2 linked regions of the Prolixibacter sp. NT017 genome follow. The protein of the gene in region 1 binds, or shares a complex with, the protein of each later gene. Links are inferred from orthologs where the notes say so. Each region holds a gene or a part of one and is shown in the gene's direction. Other genes may lie near its edges.

Region 1 (8,204 bases):
CGAGAGCCCGTATCTGCCCCGACAAAACCGATACAGCCGGTTGGTTGAAGATTCATGAAACGGCGCACAAGCTGGGAATTCCGAGTAATGCAACCATGCTTTACGGATTGATTGAAACTTACGAGCACCGCGTCGATCACATGAATCGTTTGAGGGAATTGCAGGACCAGACCCATGGCTTCAATACCTTTATTCCGTTGAAGTTCCGTCATTCCAATAATGCATTCTCGCATATTGCTGAATCGACAACATTGGAAGATTTGAAAAACTACGCGGTTGCCCGGATTTTCCTCGACAATATTCCACACCTGAAAGCCTACTGGCCGATGATTGGAAAATCGGTAGCTCAGTTGTCACTTGCTTTTGGTGTTGATGATTTGGACGGAACCATTGATGATTCGACAAAGATTTACTCGATGGCGGGTGCTGAAGAGCAGAATCCGTCTGCTTCGACCGATGAGTTGGTTAAAATGATTAAGACGGCTGGTAAAGTGCCTGTCGAACGCGATACGTTGTACAATATCGTTCGTCGTTTCGATTAATTGCACTGAGAATTTATCAGCAAAGAGATATTGAAACCGGAGCGTGAAATTTTCATCCAATGATGAAGATACACGCCTTCGGTTTTTTTGTGGGCAACAGGTGCGATAAATTTTTACTTTTCGACTTTAGGATTAATTTTGTTGCAAGGTCATATTCACCCTAGATAAGAAGATATGTCATTCCGAAAATTTCTGAAAAGCAAGGTTTTTTGGCTGAATGTAATTCTGGCCGTTGTGCTTACGCTTATTTTGCTGTGGTTGACGATGTATGCGCTGTCGAAGTATACGCATCACGGCGAAGCATTTCCAACTCCAAATCTTACCGGACTGGAGCAGACGGATTGGGAAAAAGTAGCCAAGAACAAAGATATTGACGTGGTTATTCGTGATTCGGTGTACCACACCGATTTCTCGCCGGGTTCGGTGATTGAGCAGATGCCCAGGAGTGGGCACTACATTAAGGCGGGACGCACGGTTTATGTAACCATTGCAGCGGTTAAGCCGGAAATGGTCCAACTGCCTAAGTTGACCGATGTTTCGTTACGGGAAGCCCGGGTATTGCTTCAATCTAAGAGTCTGAAATTAGGCGATGTGACCTTCAGCCCTTCGGAGTTCAATAATTTGGTGCTTGCGCAGAAGCTGCACGGTTCCAGTATTGATCCGGGTATTCTGGTTCCCCGGGGAACAGCTATCGATTTGGTTGTAGGAAAGACCATGGAGAATAAGCGGACGGTTGTACCCGATTTGACCGGATACACATATGATGAAGGGCGAAAAATTTTGCAGGATGTGTCTTTGACGGTTGGTGCTGTTATTTACAGCAAAGATGTCAAGACAGAGGAAGATTCGACGAATGCGGTCATTTGGCAGCAATCGCCGGAATTTAACAGGCACGAAGGTGTCGAAATTGGCCATTCGGTCGATCTGTGGCTGAAGCTTCCGGTTGACAGCCTTTCTTCGGGCGACGATAATAAATAAGGAGTTTTTGATGACAGAAAAGAATTTGCCGGTAGATGATCGGGACGAGCAGGATGACGATAATGAAATGTTTGAGCATTACCGGCTCACCGTCGATCCGGGGCAGAAGCCTTTGCGCATCGATAAATTTTTAGTCAACCGCATCGATACCGCTTCCCGCAGTCGGATTCAGTCAGCTGCCGAAGCCGGTAGTATTCTGGTGAATAATGTCTCTGTAAAAGCCAACTACAAGGTAAAGCCCGATGATGAGATTTCCATTGTGATGGATTACCCGCGTCGCGAGCTGAAAATTATTCCGGAAGATATTCCGCTCGACATCGTATACGAAGACGACGACTTGCTGGTGATTAATAAACCGGCCGGATTGGTGGTTCATCCCGGGCACGGAAATTATTCCGGAACACTGGTGAATGCATTGGCCTATCGCTACAAGGACTTGCCGCTTTACGGCGGCGACGATCCGCGCCCGGGACTGGTGCACCGCATCGATAAAAATACGACGGGATTGTTGGTTGTTGCCAAGACCGAAATGGCTAAGAATCATTTGGCAGCACAGTTTTTCAATAAGACAACCAAGCGAAAGTATAACGCCATTGTTTGGGGAAACCTGAAGGAGGACGAAGGAACAATTGAAGGTAACATCGGCCGTAGTTTGAAAAACCGGCAGGTGTTCACGGTTTTCCCGGAAGGAGATTATGGCAAGCCTGCCGTGACGCATTACAAAGTGATTGAAAAGCTTGGGTACGTCAACCTGGTCGAATGTGTACTGGAAACCGGACGCACGCATCAAATCAGGGTGCACATGCGCTACATTGGCCATCCGCTGTTCAACGATGACAATTATGGCGGCGATAAAATTTTGAAAGGAACCACCTTCACGAAATACAAGCAGTTTGTGGAAAACTGTTTCCAGCTTCTTCCCCGGCAGGCGCTGCACGCTAAAATGCTGGGATTTATACACCCGCGTACCGGTGAAGAAATGATTTTTGATTCGGAATTGCCTGAAGACATGACGCAGGTAATCGAAAAGTGGCGAACCTATATTTCAAACAGAAACCAGTTTTAATCGTAACCGGAATGACAAAGAGAAACATTGCAGTAGTGGTTGGCGGCGATTCGTCGGAGTATGTAGTTTCGATGAATAGTGGCGCCAATGTGATGAAATCAATCGATCGGGAGCACTTTACACCGTGGATGGTAAAAATGAGGAACGGTGTGTGGGAAGTGATTGACGGTGAAACGAAGATCGCCAATGTCGATAAGTCGGATTTCTCATTTTCGGTTGATGGTAAAAAGATTCAGCTTGAATATGCTTATATCATCATTCACGGTTCTCCGGGCGAGAATGGTATTCTGCAAGGTTATTTCGATCTGATTGGTATTCCGTACTCTTCGAGCGATACCGAATCGTCGGCGTTGACATTTAATAAATTCTATTGCAATAATTTTCTCCGGACATCGGGAATTGAAATGGCGCGTTCGTTTCATCTCGTGAAAGGAGATGACTATGATATTGATGTGATTCTGTCGGAATTGGGATTGCCCATTTTTGTAAAGCCAAATGCGGGTGGGTCCAGCTTTGGTATCACGAAAGTAAAAACGGCTGATGAGCTGAAGCCTGCTATCGAAAAAGCATTTGAAGAGGATGATGAAGTACTGGTCGATGAATTTATCTCGGGAACCGAGTTCACTTGTGGTCTGGTGAAAATCGGCGAAAAAAAGCTGGTTTTCCCGGCAACCGAAATTATTCCCAGGAACGAGTTCTTCAATTACGAATCGAAATATGTAGCCGGAATGGCCGAAGAGATTACTCCGGCCCGGATATCGGAAGAGGCGATGCTGGAAATTCAGGCGCTGTCGTCCCAGATTTATGACCTGTGTGGCTGCAACGGAATTGTTCGTATCGACTTCATCCGGCACGAGGGACGTTTCTATTTTCTCGAAGTAAATACCATTCCCGGCATGACCGGAACCAGCTTTATTCCACAGCAAGTAGAGGCCATGGAGCTCGATTTGAAAGAGTTATTAACAGAAATCATCGAAGAGGGAATTAATAAGGCTAAAGTGTAGTTATCAACTGAAATTGTTCACATCTTGTTGACAACTCTGTTTACAGGGTGTTTACGGTGTTGGTGATTTCTTGTGAGTAAATAGGTAACGTGCTGATAGAACGCACATGTACTGCCGATGGTGGATAAAATATCCCATATGACATGGTCGGAATCGTTATTTTTGAATCTTTGCAGACCCAAGAACGCACTAATTTTTAAGTTAAATGGCTGGCGAAAATTACAATAACCGCAATAAAAACAGAGGTAAGTTAACACTGGATCAACTCAACGCGCAATACGGTAAAATACCGCCGCAAGCGCTCGAGGTAGAGGAGGCCGTATTGGGAGCGCTCATGCTCGAGCGGGATGCTTACATTGCTGTGGCGGATATTTTGAAGCCCGAAAGTTTTTATAAGGAGGAGCATCAGAGAATTTTCAAAGCCATCCAGGATTTAAGTGCCAACGAAAAACCGGTCGACTTGCTCATGGTAACGCAGGAGCTGAAGAACCGGGAAGAGTTGGAAGAAGTTGGCGGCCCGCTTTACATTACGCAGCTGACCAGCAAAGTAGCCTCCGCGGCGCACATTGAGTTTCACGCTCGCATCATTGCGCAGAAGCACATCCAGCGTGAACTCATTCGTATTTCCACCGAAATCCAGACCAAGTCGTACGACGATACCATGGAACTGGAGGATTTGATCGATTATGCCGAAGGTTCTTTGTTCAAAGTAACCGAAGGTAGTATCACCAAGGAATCGCAGCCTATTAAGCCTATTTTGAGGGAAGCCATCGAACAGATTGAAGAGAACTCGAAGAAGGAAGAAGGACTGAGCGGTGTTCCTTCGGGCTTTACGCGTCTGGATAGGATGACTTCCGGTTGGCAGAAAACGGACCTGATGATTATTGCTGCTCGTCCGGCGATGGGAAAAACAGCTTTTGTCTTGTCGATGGCCCGTAACATGGCCGTTGATCACCATGTGCCTGTCGCTGTATTCTCATTGGAGATGTCGTCGATTCAGCTGGTGAATCGATTGATTGCTGCTGAAACGGAACTGGGTTCAGAAAAACTGAAGACCGGCCGGTTGGAAAACTGGGAATGGGAACAGCTGAACCGCAAAATAAAAAACTTAGAGGAAGCCTCACTTTTCATTGACGATACACCCGCACTTTCCATTTTCGAGTTCAGGGCAAAAGCCCGGCGTTTAAAGATGCAACACAACATCGGCATTATCATTGTCGACTATTTGCAGCTGATGACAGCCGGTTCGGAAGGAAGAGGAAGCCGAGAACAGGAGGTGAGTACGATTTCACGTAACCTGAAAGCGATAGCGAAAGAGGTGGATGTGCCTATTATCGCGTTGTCGCAGCTGAACCGTTCGGTTGAATCGCGCGATGGAAAACGTCCGCAGCTTTCCGACCTTCGTGAATCGGGTGCGATTGAGCAGGATGCGGATATGGTTATGTTTATTCACCGCCCGGAATATTACGGCATCACGGAAGACGAAAGTGGTAATTCCCTTATCGGGATGGCTGAAATTATCATCGCTAAGCATCGTAACGGCGCCGTGGGTGATGTTCATTTGGCATTTAAGAGCCATTTGGCGCGCTTTAGTGACCCCGATGAAGAAAGTCTAGGAACCATGCCTGAAGATTTGGGAAATGGGCAGGTTGGTGCTCGTTTTAGTTCAAAGATGAACGAAGACGACAATGGTCCGTTCGAAAAGAGTTTGGGCACACAAGGCTTCCCGGCTGCCGGCGGAGGTCTCGACGACGAGACACCTTTCTGAGAAGGACTTCTCAAAACAGGTTGAATATGAAGCGAATTTTCTCTCTGGTGACTCTACTGTTTATCTTGGTAGTAAAAGCACACGCAGCTTTTTTGCTGATTCCCATGGATGATCAGCAGAAAAATCACCTCAAAGCTTATGGCGTTGTTTATTGGGCTCTTCAGCAGGATGTGGAAGTGAAGTGGCTGTTGAATTACCGGGGAGGAAGTTTCCTGATGCCATCGAACCGGAATGTCCATGACGAGTGCCTGATTCGTGGCGTTAGCGTAGAGACGATTCCAGATGCGAAAGCTTCATCAATCCTTCAGTACATTGCACGTGAAGACGTGAACATGGATGCCGTTGCCATGCAGAAAGCGCCTAAAATTGCAGTCTATTCCCCTCCAAATAAGCAACCCTGGGATGATGCGGTAACCCTCGTGTTAAGCTATGCGGAAATTCCATACGATGTTGTTTACGATCAAGAAATTCTTGATGGGAAGTTAAAGAATTACGACTGGTTGCACCTTCATCACGAAGATTTCACCGGTGAGTTTGGGAAGTTCTACCGGAACTATCATAACATGCCATGGTACCAGGAGGAGGTACGTGTTAATCGCGAAATGGCGGAAAAAAACGGATTTCAGAAAGTTTCCAAGCTCAAGCTTAAGGTCGCAGAAATCATTAAAAATTTCGTCAAAAACGGCGGCTTTCTGTTTGCCATGTGTGCAGCAACCGATACCTACGACATTGCTCTGGCTGCCCACAACACCGATATTTGTGGGCCTATGTATGACGGCGACCCGGAAGATCCGGACATGGATAGCAAGTTGGACTTTGGCAACACGCTGGCTTTTCAGAATTTTCACATTGTCAAAGACCCCTACGCTTATGAGTTTTCCGATATTGACGTAACGGAAACCAGAAAAGTAAAGCCGGAAGACGATTATTTCACCTTGTTTGATTATTCAGCAAAGTGGGATCCCGTGCCAACGATGCTCACACAGGACCACACTCGGATTATTAAAGGTTTTATGGGGCAAACTACGGCGTTTAACGAGGATAAATTAAAAGCGAATATTCTCATCATGGGTGAAAATAAAGCAGCCCATGAGGCGCGTTATATTCACGGTGATTATGGAAAGGGTTTTTTCTCTTTTTACGGCGGCCACGATCCGGAAGATTACCGGCATTTAGTGGGCGATCCACCGACCGATTTAAGCCTTCATCCCAACTCACCCGGCTACCGGCTAATCTTAAATAATGTTTTATTTCCTGCCGCGCGTAAAAAGAAACATAAAACTTAGCAAACGCACTTCCTTCCCGTTAAAGTTGTAACGTTTGAGTTTTGTATTAGCCGCCTTATTGGCAAATTAACTCTTAAATTCCTCTCTTTTTTGTCGAGTACGCGTTGGAAATGAAAAAAAAATCACCTTGATAGAAATTTTTTTTCATCCTGATGAAAATATTATTCCATCGGGATGAAAGTAAATTTCCTTCCTGATGAAGCTGTTTGTCTGCTATAGCTGAGAAATTTATGTTGTGTGGAAAAATTGAATTTTTGAGAATAAAGTTCTAAATTCATTCATGATAAATTTATGTTCCACCAATAAAAATTTAGTTATGCTAAATTACAAACTAATCGAACGAGGGGTTCCCGGAAATCCCGAAGCTCCCAAGAAGCTATATGCTATGCCTGTTATAAACGGGAAAAAAGACATCCAGTCATTGAGTTCTGATATTATGGATATCTCTTCGTTAAGCAGGGGAGATATTAATAGTGTAATTATTAATTTGGTTGAAAGAATACCGAAGATTCTTCTTGACGGACAATCAGTCAGCTTAGGCGAGTTAGGAACGCTACGAATCAGTTTTAGTAGTGAGGGGGTCGAGTCGGAGGAGGATTTTTCGACCTCGAAAATTAAAAACGTGAAGGTCATCTTTACCCCGGGGAAGCTGATAAAAGAGGAGATAAAACGCGCACATTTTGCTGCTAAATAGACGTAGTTAAGTGCCTAAGAAAACCCCGCTGAAATTAATTTTCGGCGGGGTTTTTTATTTACCATATGGTGTCATACTATTTTAACGAGTACAAAAAAAAAGAGCAGGAATTCCGGAGATTTCCTGCTCATACTAAACCAGGGAATAAATTGGGAATAGCTGGAATAGTAAAATCTTTTGCTATTCAACCAGTCAATTAAAAGCCTGGGTTTAGATTAAAATCCCCCTTGCGGGGAATTGTATTTTACTTGAAGAACAGGAGCCCGGAGAGAGAGTGTGTGTGATTGTTGTATCTCTAATCTATGAGTATAGGTAGTATTAAAAACGGGCTCCTGTATATTCTCAGTATGTTTTAGTATTTATACTCAATTTCAATCGATGAGTCTTCCAAAACACCTTGCGGTTTGTTAACGGCAGTCACCATCAGGATGCCATACATGTAATCACCGGTACCACGTTTGGTGCGGAAGATGTATACATCACCTGCAGAAGCATTAGGAACAGATGTTACGGCTCCTGAGAAATCAGTTGCTTCAATGGCTGCCATGTCGGCATTCTTGTAATCCTCATCGCTGGCTTTAACCAATTGAGCATTGTTCAGTGCATTAAAACCGACTTCAACCGGACCACCCAGTATTGGATAAGCAGCTGTAAACTGTACATCCGCACTATCGCCGGCAGTCGCCGTATCAACGAGTCTTGCTTTCATCAGGTCGTATGCCTGGTTGCTGGTAGTATCCAGAGTGAAAGTTTCAACATTGGCAAGACTGTAAGGAGCAATCGGGACCGGGGCAACTGAAGAGGCTGTTTTGCTACCGGCTGTACCAGTTACTTTTACATAAAGCGTATCGCCTACCTGGTAATCA
Region 2 (8,216 bases), 750 kb from region 1 along the record:
CTATTCCTGCCGGAAAATAGAACGGCAACTTCAGGAAAATATCCATTACATGTGGCTTTCGGGTGAAGCAACGCCTAATTTCAGGACCATAAACAATTTCCGAAGTCAGAAATTAAAAAATAAAATCCATCAGTTGTTTGCCTCGATGGTTCGGTTGATGAACGAAATGGGGTACGTGAGCCTGGATGTACAATACATTGACGGGACAAAAATCGAAGCAACGTCAAATCGCTATACGTTTGTTTGGCGTGGCTCGGTTGAAAAATACAAGGATAAGCTTGAAGCCAAAATCGAAAAGGTATTAAAAGAGATTCAGGCAAGCATTGAAGTGGACTCAGCTTCCCCTGAAGAAGACCACCTGCCACAGCCGATTGATTCCGAACTGTTACAAAAGAAAATCAACCAGTTAAATGAACAACTCTCAAAACTGAACAGGAAACAGCAAAAACAGTTGAAACAACTGGAATCGGATTCCCTGCCCAAACTGAAAAAATACAAACAGCAACTCGAAACCCTGGGGCAAAGGAACAGCTACTCGAAAACCGATACCGATGCCACCTTCATGCGCATGAAAGAGGATCATATGAAAAACGGGCAGTTAAAGCCTGCTTACAATACTCAAATCAGCACGGAGAACCAGTTTATTACCCATTTTTCACTCCATCAACGTCCCGGCGATACCGCCACCCTGATACCGCACCTTGACCATTTTGGAGCACTTTACAACAGGCGATCATCCACGGTGATTGCCGACTCAGGCTATGGCAGCGAAGAGAACTACCAATATCTGGAAAATCAGGACATAAAAGCCTTTGTCAAGTACAACTACTTTCATAAAGAACAAAAAAGAAGTCAAAGAAATAATGCTTTTTTGCCAGCAAACCTGTATTATAATAAGGAAAAGGATTTTTATGTCTGTCCCATGGGACAACGCATGAACAGGGTGAGTAACAACAGGCGCAAAACACAGTTGGGATATCAATACCAGGTGAGTATCTACCAGTCACAAAATTGCACCGGATGCCCGCTTCGGGGGCTGTGCTATAAAGCCATGGGGAACCGAAAGCTCGAAATCAACCACAAGCTAAATCGATTACGCCGGCTGGCAAGAGAAAGGTTAACCAGTGAAGAAGGCCTTTACCACCGCAGCATGCGCCCCATCGAACCGGAAGCGGTGTTTGGGCAGCTGAAATCAAACAACAAATTTAACCGGTTTACCCTCAAAGGATTATCCAAGGTGGAAGTAGAGTTTGGGTTAATGGCCATTGGACACAACTTGAGGAAGTTAGTGGCCCTAACTATGTCCAAACGTCCGAAAAATTCCGTTCCTTATACAATTATTTTCGTTTTTGAAGCAATATCCTGCACAAAAGCAGACATACAACAATGCCTACCAAAAATCAGGAAAATGTTCGGAACAATCAGGTTCGCTGCTTAAAAAATGAGGCCGCCCTTTTTGGACAGCCTCCTCTTTTTTAGTACCTTCTATCGGAGCGACGGTTGAAATCTCTGTTTCCACCATCCCGGTTAAAATCTCTGTTTCCACCCTCGCGACGGTAACCTCCTTCACGACGATATCCACCGCCACCACCACGGTTGCCTCCTTCACGACGGTAGCCACCGCGATCATCACGTCCGCCGCCTTCGCGGGGCGCTGATTTCTTAACGACAATTGTGCTGCCCTGAAGCTCTGATTCGTTCAGTTCACTGATTGCTTCATAAGCTTCCGGTTCATTAGGCATTTCAACAAATCCATATCTTTTGGAGTTCCCGGTTTCCCGGTCGAAGATAATTTTGGCGTAAGCAACTTCGCCATAGTGTGCAAAAAGATTCTCAAGGTCTTCGCTTGTAGTCTCGGAGCTCAGCTTTGCTACAAAAATGTTCATGATAAATAAAAATTATTAAATAAATAAAAGGGGTAATGAACGCGGTTAGAAGAGAGACAAGCAAAGCAAGTTTTTTTAGTTGGCTCACAGAACTTATTTCTAATCTATAAGTCAAAAGTAACCTAAAAATTTCAGATTGATACCAACCTTTGGTAAAGATTTTTTCAATTAAGTGTTAATTAACAAACCTATAGAATAATTTTCAAATCAACCGGATACAAGGACAAGCTGCCAATACGATCTGCCAATTTTCATTACTTTTGCTTCATGATTGATCAGGGTACGATACAACGCATACTGGACAGTTCCGAGATTGTGGACGTCGTTGGTGATTTTGTCACACTTAAACGGCGGGGAACCAATTTCATCGGTTTGTGCCCGTTTCATAACGAGAAGACTCCTTCGTTTAATGTGTCGCCTTCCAAGGGAATTTATAAGTGCTTTGGTTGCGGAAAAGGAGGAAGTGTAGTCAACTTTGTGATGGAGCATGAGCACCTTTCGTATGTGGAAGCCCTGAAGTGGTTGGCAAAGAAATACAACATAGAGGTAAACGAACGGGAAGAAACGCCCGAAGATATTCAGGCCCGTAACGATCGCGAGAGCCAGATGATTGTCACATCGTTTGCACAGAAATATTTCACCAGCCAGCTTTGGGACAGTAACGAAGGTCGGATTGCTGCATTGAGCTATTTCCGCGAACGCGGATTACGCGACGACATGGTCCGGAAATTCGAGTTAGGCTATTGTCCTTCCGGGAATGATGTTTTTACCCAGGAAGCCTTGAAAGCCGGCTATGAGATGAAATTCATGGAAAAGACCGGACTGACCATCAAGCGCGAAGATTGGATTCGCGACCGGTTCAGCGCCCGTGTCATGTTCCCTATTCATGGTGTTTCGGGGCGGGTAATTGCCTTTGGTGGCCGGACGCTTTCGCAGGATAAGAAAATAGCCAAATACCTCAATTCACCGGAATCGGATATTTACCACAAAAGCCGTGTTCTATACGGGATTTTCCAGGCGAAGCGCAGTATTATTCAAAACGACAAGTGCTATCTCGTGGAAGGATATACCGATGTTATTGCTATGCATCAGTCGGGCATTGAAAACGTGGTGGCATCGTCGGGTACATCGCTGACAAGCGACCAAATCAGGTTGATTCGCCGGTTTACCAATAACATCACCATTATTTACGATGGCGACCAGGCAGGTATCAAAGCATCTCTGCGGGGAATTGATTTGGTGTTGGAAGAAGGGGTGAACGTTAAAGTGCTTCCGCTTCCGGAAGGCGAAGATCCCGATTCGTTTTCACGTTCCATGGGGTCTTCAGAGTTGCAGGAATACATCGACAAAAACGAAACCGATTTCATCAAGTTCAAAACGCAGCTATTGCTGGAAGGTACCGAAAACGACCCGATTACACGAGCGCGATTGACGACCGATATCGTTCGTTCGGTTTCGGTTATCCCGGATGGAATTGTTAGGGCGGAATATCTGAAAGAGTGCAGTCGTTTGATGAATGTCCGGGAAGAGGTTCTGTACGAGGAGTTGCGGAAGCTGAAGCGCAAGCGCGACGACGAAATGTTTCGTAGAGAACAGCGGGTGCAGGTGCATCGTGAGAATATTCCGGAAGCACCAAATGTTGAAGTCAAGAAAGAGGCCGGACCGGTTAGTAATCCGTGTGCCATCGAAGAGAGGGAAGTGCTTCGTATGATGTTGAAGTATGGCGACCAGAAGCTTTTCGAAGTAGAAAACGATGAAGGTGAAACCGAAGTAATCACCGTCGCGGACTATTTTATATCGGAACTGGATGCGGATGGCATCGAATCGGTCGACCCGGTGATTCGGCAGGTTTTCCAGGAATGTGATGAACATTTCGGTGAAGAAGGCTTCGAACCGCTGCGTTACTTTGTTCAGCATCCCGATTCATCTGTTAGTCAGCTTTGCTCCAATATTTTGTCGGAAAAATATACCGAAAGTCAGTTTTGGAAAAAGCAGGGAAGTTACGTCGAAGAGGAACACGATATCTTGTACATGCTGGTGCCCCGGTTGTTGCAGGAGTATAAACTCCGGATGGTACGATTTCTCATCAACCAGGCTATCGACGAAATGAAAGAAGCAGCTAAAGGTGACGATTTTGAACAAATTGCCAATTTGCAGCGGAATATTCAGAATCTCAAATCGGTAGAGAAGGAGTTGTCGGATAAACTTGGCAAAAGGACCATTAATTTTTAAACCCAAACAGATACTGATTGGTTATCTCAAAACCACATAGCATCTTTGTGGTTTGTTTCCTTTTAATAAAAAAGAATTAGTTAATGATATATGTAACCGGCGGGACCGGAATGCTGGGGGCTCATCTGCTCCATCGCCTCACAAAAAACGGCTATCAGGTGAGAGCCTTGAAACGAGAGACCAGCAACCTGAACCAGATACAAAAAATATTTTCTTACTATAGTTCGGAAGAAGAGGCCAAACAACTTTTAGCAAAGATTGAGTGGGTTGACGGTGACTTGCTCGATCGTGATTCGATAAAAGAGCATCTTGTTGGTGTCGATTTTATTATCCATGCAGCAGCAATCGTTTCGTTTAACCGCGGGGATCGCAATGCGATGATTCATAGCAACGTTGAGGGAACAGCCAATCTGATTGATTTGGCAAAGGAAGCCGGAATCACTCGCTTTTGCCATGTAAGTTCTACTTCAGCTTTGGGAAATCCGCCCGAAGGAGTACCTGCTTCCGAAGAGCACGTTTGGAATAACAGCCGGAAACGGACTGCCTATGGCATGAGTAAATTCCTTTCCGAGATGGAAGTTTGGCGGGGAATGCATGAAGGCATGGAGGTGCTGATTGTGAATCCTGGTGTGATTATCGGCCCGGGAAACTGGGACAACGGAAGTCCTCAGCTTTTTAAGACCATTTGGAACGGCTTCCTGTTTTATACGAACGGGGGCACTGGTTTTGTCGATGTTCTCGATGTCGTTGAGGCAGTTGTTTCGATGATTGATCAGTCGCAGTGGGAGTCGGCAAAAAACGAACGATATGTGTTGGTAGCCCGAAATGTCAGGTTTCGCGAATTCTTTAACCTGGTTGCTGACAATCTGGGAAGAAAGCGACCTGTTATTCCGGCTGGAAAATGGGTTTTGGCAATTGGCTGGCGCGTCGCTCTGTTTGTATCCTGGTTTAGTTCCTCGAGGCCAGCTATCACCCGCGATAGTGTCAGTAGTTCCAACGAGATGAGTCACTATGACGGTTCCCGTATCACCCGGGTTGTTCCGTTTCAGTACACTGCAGTGGAAGAAAGCGTAGCCAGGGTATCGAAAATTTTTCTGAAAGAGCATCGCTAATCCAATTACAACTACCGTAGACTTGCATTAACGATATTTAAGTAGCGTTGAATTTACTTAACGTAATATTGTTGCACCTTTGTTCTCAAGGAAGAGCAAGTTTTTCATTGATATGTTAGAGTTAGTTGGTTTAGTCAGTTAGGTTTTACAAAGCCGGGTTCCCAGCCCGGCTTTTTTATGGTCTAAAGCGAGGTTTAACTTTCTTTAATACCTGTTTAAACGGGTTAACAGAAAAAACGGGCATCTTTGTTAACAGGAAAAGCAAGTTTTTTCATAGGAATCTTTAAGTTAGGTTAGTTTGGTTTAGTTAGGTTAGGTTATTAAGAAGTCGGGTTCCCAGCCCGACTTTTTTATGTCCTCATATTTCCTGATCCCATTTCAGCACTGGGATATCTTCCCGAATGATTTTCTATTTACTATAAGGTTTAACTTTCTTTAATACCTGTTTGAACGGGTTAACAGAAAAAACGGCCACCTTTGTTAACAGGAAAAGCAAGTTTTTTTCATAGGAATCTTTAAGTTAGGTTAGTTTGGTTTAGTTAGGTTAGTTTATAAAGAGTCGGGTTCCCAGCCCGGCTTTTTTTTGTCTCCTCCTTTCGGTCGAATAAAGTTTTCGCGATTCGGGCTGTGCAGAATTTAATCATTGTATCCTTCTTCCTTAACTTTTCTTAGTATCCGTTTTAAGCACTTAACAGAATATTGTTTCACCTATGTTTCTATGGAAAAGCAAGTTTTTTCATAGGAATCTTTAAGTTAGTTTGGTTAGGTTAGTTGATGAAAGAGCCGGTTGCCTTTGCAGGAACCGGCTCTTTTTATGTGCGAATCCGTTTTAATGCTGGTTGATTGGCTCAGGTTGCTGTGAGGCAACTTGATTTTTCCCTCCGGATCCACCATATATGGGCATTGGTTAGTCGAAAATATTTGCTTCTAAATTCGAAGCGGAAAACCGATTTGCTTCTGTAAAAACAAACACTAAATCCGGATGTCCGGACTTAGTGTTGCAGACTTTTCAAAAGCAAAACTTGATTAATGGATGCATGTACAAAGGCGAATTTGGGTTTTGGTTTCCGTTCGAAAATATGGTAAGTCTGGTATTTTTGCGAAACAAATAGTCAATTCGAATACACAAAAAGTAAAATTCAATATTCAAAAGATAAATACTGAATTGTGTATTGACTAATGTGACTTCATCAGTTGAATTATTAAGGAACAAATTGTCAGAAAGATAATAGCTGGGTATGCCACATCATATTCGACAATCGGTGGTGTTCCCCCCAAACAAAAAAGATCGCCCCAATAAGCGATCTTTTTTGTTTATGTAAGAAATGAAATTTGTTAAAGCATAAAATACTCTCTTATTTTCTCAACATAGTCGAGTTTCTCCCAGGTAAAGAGTTCTACTTCTCGTTCCAGCTTGCCCGAATACGGCGATTCAAAATTCTTGACGACGGTTCTTGGGGTCCGTCCCATGTGTCCGTAGGCAGCTGTTTCTTCGTAAATCGGATTACGAAGCTTCAACCGTTTTTCGATGGCAAACGGACGAAGGTCGAAAATCTCGCTAATCTTTTCCGCAATTTCGCTATCCGAAAGATCCACATTGGCCCTGCCATATGTGTTAACATAGATGTTTACCGGTTGGGCTACTCCAATGGCATATGCCAGCTGGACCAATATTTCATCGGCAACGTCGGCGGCTATCAGGTTTTTTGCAATGTGGCGCGCAGCATAAGCAGCCGAACGGTCTACCTTCGACGGGTCTTTTCCGGAAAATGCTCCTCCACCGTGTGCTCCTTTTCCTCCGTAAGTATCGACAATAATTTTACGACCGGTTAAACCTGTGTCGCCGTTAGGACCTCCGATAACGAACTTCCCGGTAGGATTAACGTGCAAAACATATTGGTCGTCGAACAACTTCTTCAGACGCTCAGGCAACTTGGCAACCGTGCGCGGAATAAGAATCTTGCGGACATCATCTTTGATTTTTGCCAACATGCGCTCGTCGTCGTTGTCGAAATCGTCGTGCTGCGTAGAAACTACGATGGTGTGAACCCGCAACGGTTCGTTATCGTCATTGTACTCAATCGTCACCTGCGATTTGGAATCCGGGCGGAGGTAGGTCATCTCTTTTCCTTCGCGGCGAATTTCAGCCAGTTCTAGCAGCAAACGGTGTGATAATTCCAGCGGAAGCGGCATGTAGTCGTCGGTTTCTTTACACGCATAACCAAACATCATCCCCTGGTCACCAGCTCCCTGGTTTTCGCGGTCTTCGCGGTCAACACCCCGGTTAATATCCGGCGATTGCTCATGAATGGCTGTGAGGATACCACATGAATCACTGTCGAACTGATACTCGGCTTTGGTGTAACCTATGCGGGCAATTACGTCGCGTGCCTCTTTCTGAACGTCGATATACGTCTGTGTCTTTACTTCGCCGGCAATAATTACCTGCCCTGTGGTTACCAGGGTTTCAATCGCCACTTTCGAGTCCGGATCGTACGCCAGTAAGGCGTCTAACAATGCATCGGATATTTGATCAGCCACCTTATCGGGGTGCCCTTCCGATACCGATTCTGATGTAAACAGAAATCCCATAATTATAATTTTTTGGACGGCACAGGCCGACCATCGATGAAACAAAAATAGAACGGGACGTTAAATGGTTGATTGATAATAGACGGGAAGGCACTGCTTTAGCATTTTTTTCCGTGGTTGCAATCAATCAAATCTATCCACATTCGAGGCACAAATGTACATCGAAAATATTTAAATATGCAAAAAGATGGATAAAAATTGAATGACAGGCATTGACCGGTTTCAGTTCAATTCCCGGTTACTTCGAGGAAGACTTTCTCGAGTGTGGTGGTTTCGCGTTGCAATGTGAGTAAAACGAACCCATTTTCTGCTGCAAAGCGGAATACGGCCGGCCTGATGTCTTCGGTAGTCGTTCCGGTCAGGAGCCATTCCGACTCACCGGTTTTTTCAACCT

Evidence for each region.
Region 2: the proteins of dnaB (region 1) and dnaG are in contact, whole or in part, in a crystal structure (PDB 2R6A), measured with the Geobacillus stearothermophilus proteins. The link is inferred for Prolixibacter sp. NT017 from one-to-one orthologs. Residues at the interface, in WP_033016901.1 of Geobacillus stearothermophilus: Ser13, Glu15, Ala16, Gln18, Glu91, Leu92, Asp94, Ala95, Val96, Pro97, Thr98, Ala99, Ala100, Asn101, Tyr104, Tyr105, Ile108; in WP_049624496.1 of Geobacillus stearothermophilus: Lys456, Leu457, Leu458, Pro459, Ala460, Asn463, Ala464, Leu467, Leu535, Leu536, Ile537, Ala538, Gln544, Glu545, Asp548, Tyr549, His552.

What each region holds. Positions count from the first base shown.
Region 1 is NZ_BLAV01000001.1:3,768,602-3,776,805, reverse strand. What follows is about bases 3,168-6,076. They hold dnaB (replicative DNA helicase), read left to right. Parts: upstream 3,168-3,795; coding sequence 3,796-5,358; downstream 5,359-6,076. Other genes in these bases: GJU87_RS15730 (asparagine synthetase B), read left to right, coding at 5,385-6,076; GJU87_RS15740 (D-alanine--D-alanine ligase), read left to right, coding at 3,168-3,590. Outside these bases: aminofutalosine synthase MqnE, read left to right, coding at 1-542; GJU87_RS15750 (PASTA domain-containing protein), read left to right, coding at 717-1,520; GJU87_RS15745 (RluA family pseudouridine synthase), read left to right, coding at 1,531-2,586; more of GJU87_RS15740, read left to right, coding at 2,598-3,167; more of GJU87_RS15730, read left to right, coding at 6,077-6,644; GJU87_RS15725 (HU family DNA-binding protein), read left to right, coding at 6,961-7,338; GJU87_RS15720 (hypothetical protein), read right to left, coding at 7,691-8,204. UniProt on the Escherichia coli protein: The main replicative DNA helicase, it participates in initiation and elongation during chromosome replication. Travels ahead of the DNA replisome, separating dsDNA into templates for DNA synthesis.
Region 2 is NZ_BLAV01000001.1:4,515,352-4,523,567, forward strand. The notes cover bases 1,715-4,635. They hold dnaG (DNA primase), read left to right. Parts: upstream 1,715-2,153; coding sequence 2,154-4,118; downstream 4,119-4,635. Other genes in these bases: GJU87_RS18795 (RNA-binding protein), read right to left, coding at 1,715-1,886; GJU87_RS18805 (NAD-dependent epimerase/dehydratase family protein), read left to right, coding at 4,202-4,635. Outside these bases: more of GJU87_RS18795, read right to left, coding at 1,476-1,714; more of GJU87_RS18805, read left to right, coding at 4,636-5,230; metK (methionine adenosyltransferase), read right to left, coding at 6,566-7,822; gliding motility-associated ABC transporter ATP-binding subunit GldA, read right to left, coding at 8,050-8,216. UniProt on the Escherichia coli protein: RNA polymerase that catalyzes the synthesis of short RNA molecules used as primers for DNA polymerase during DNA replication.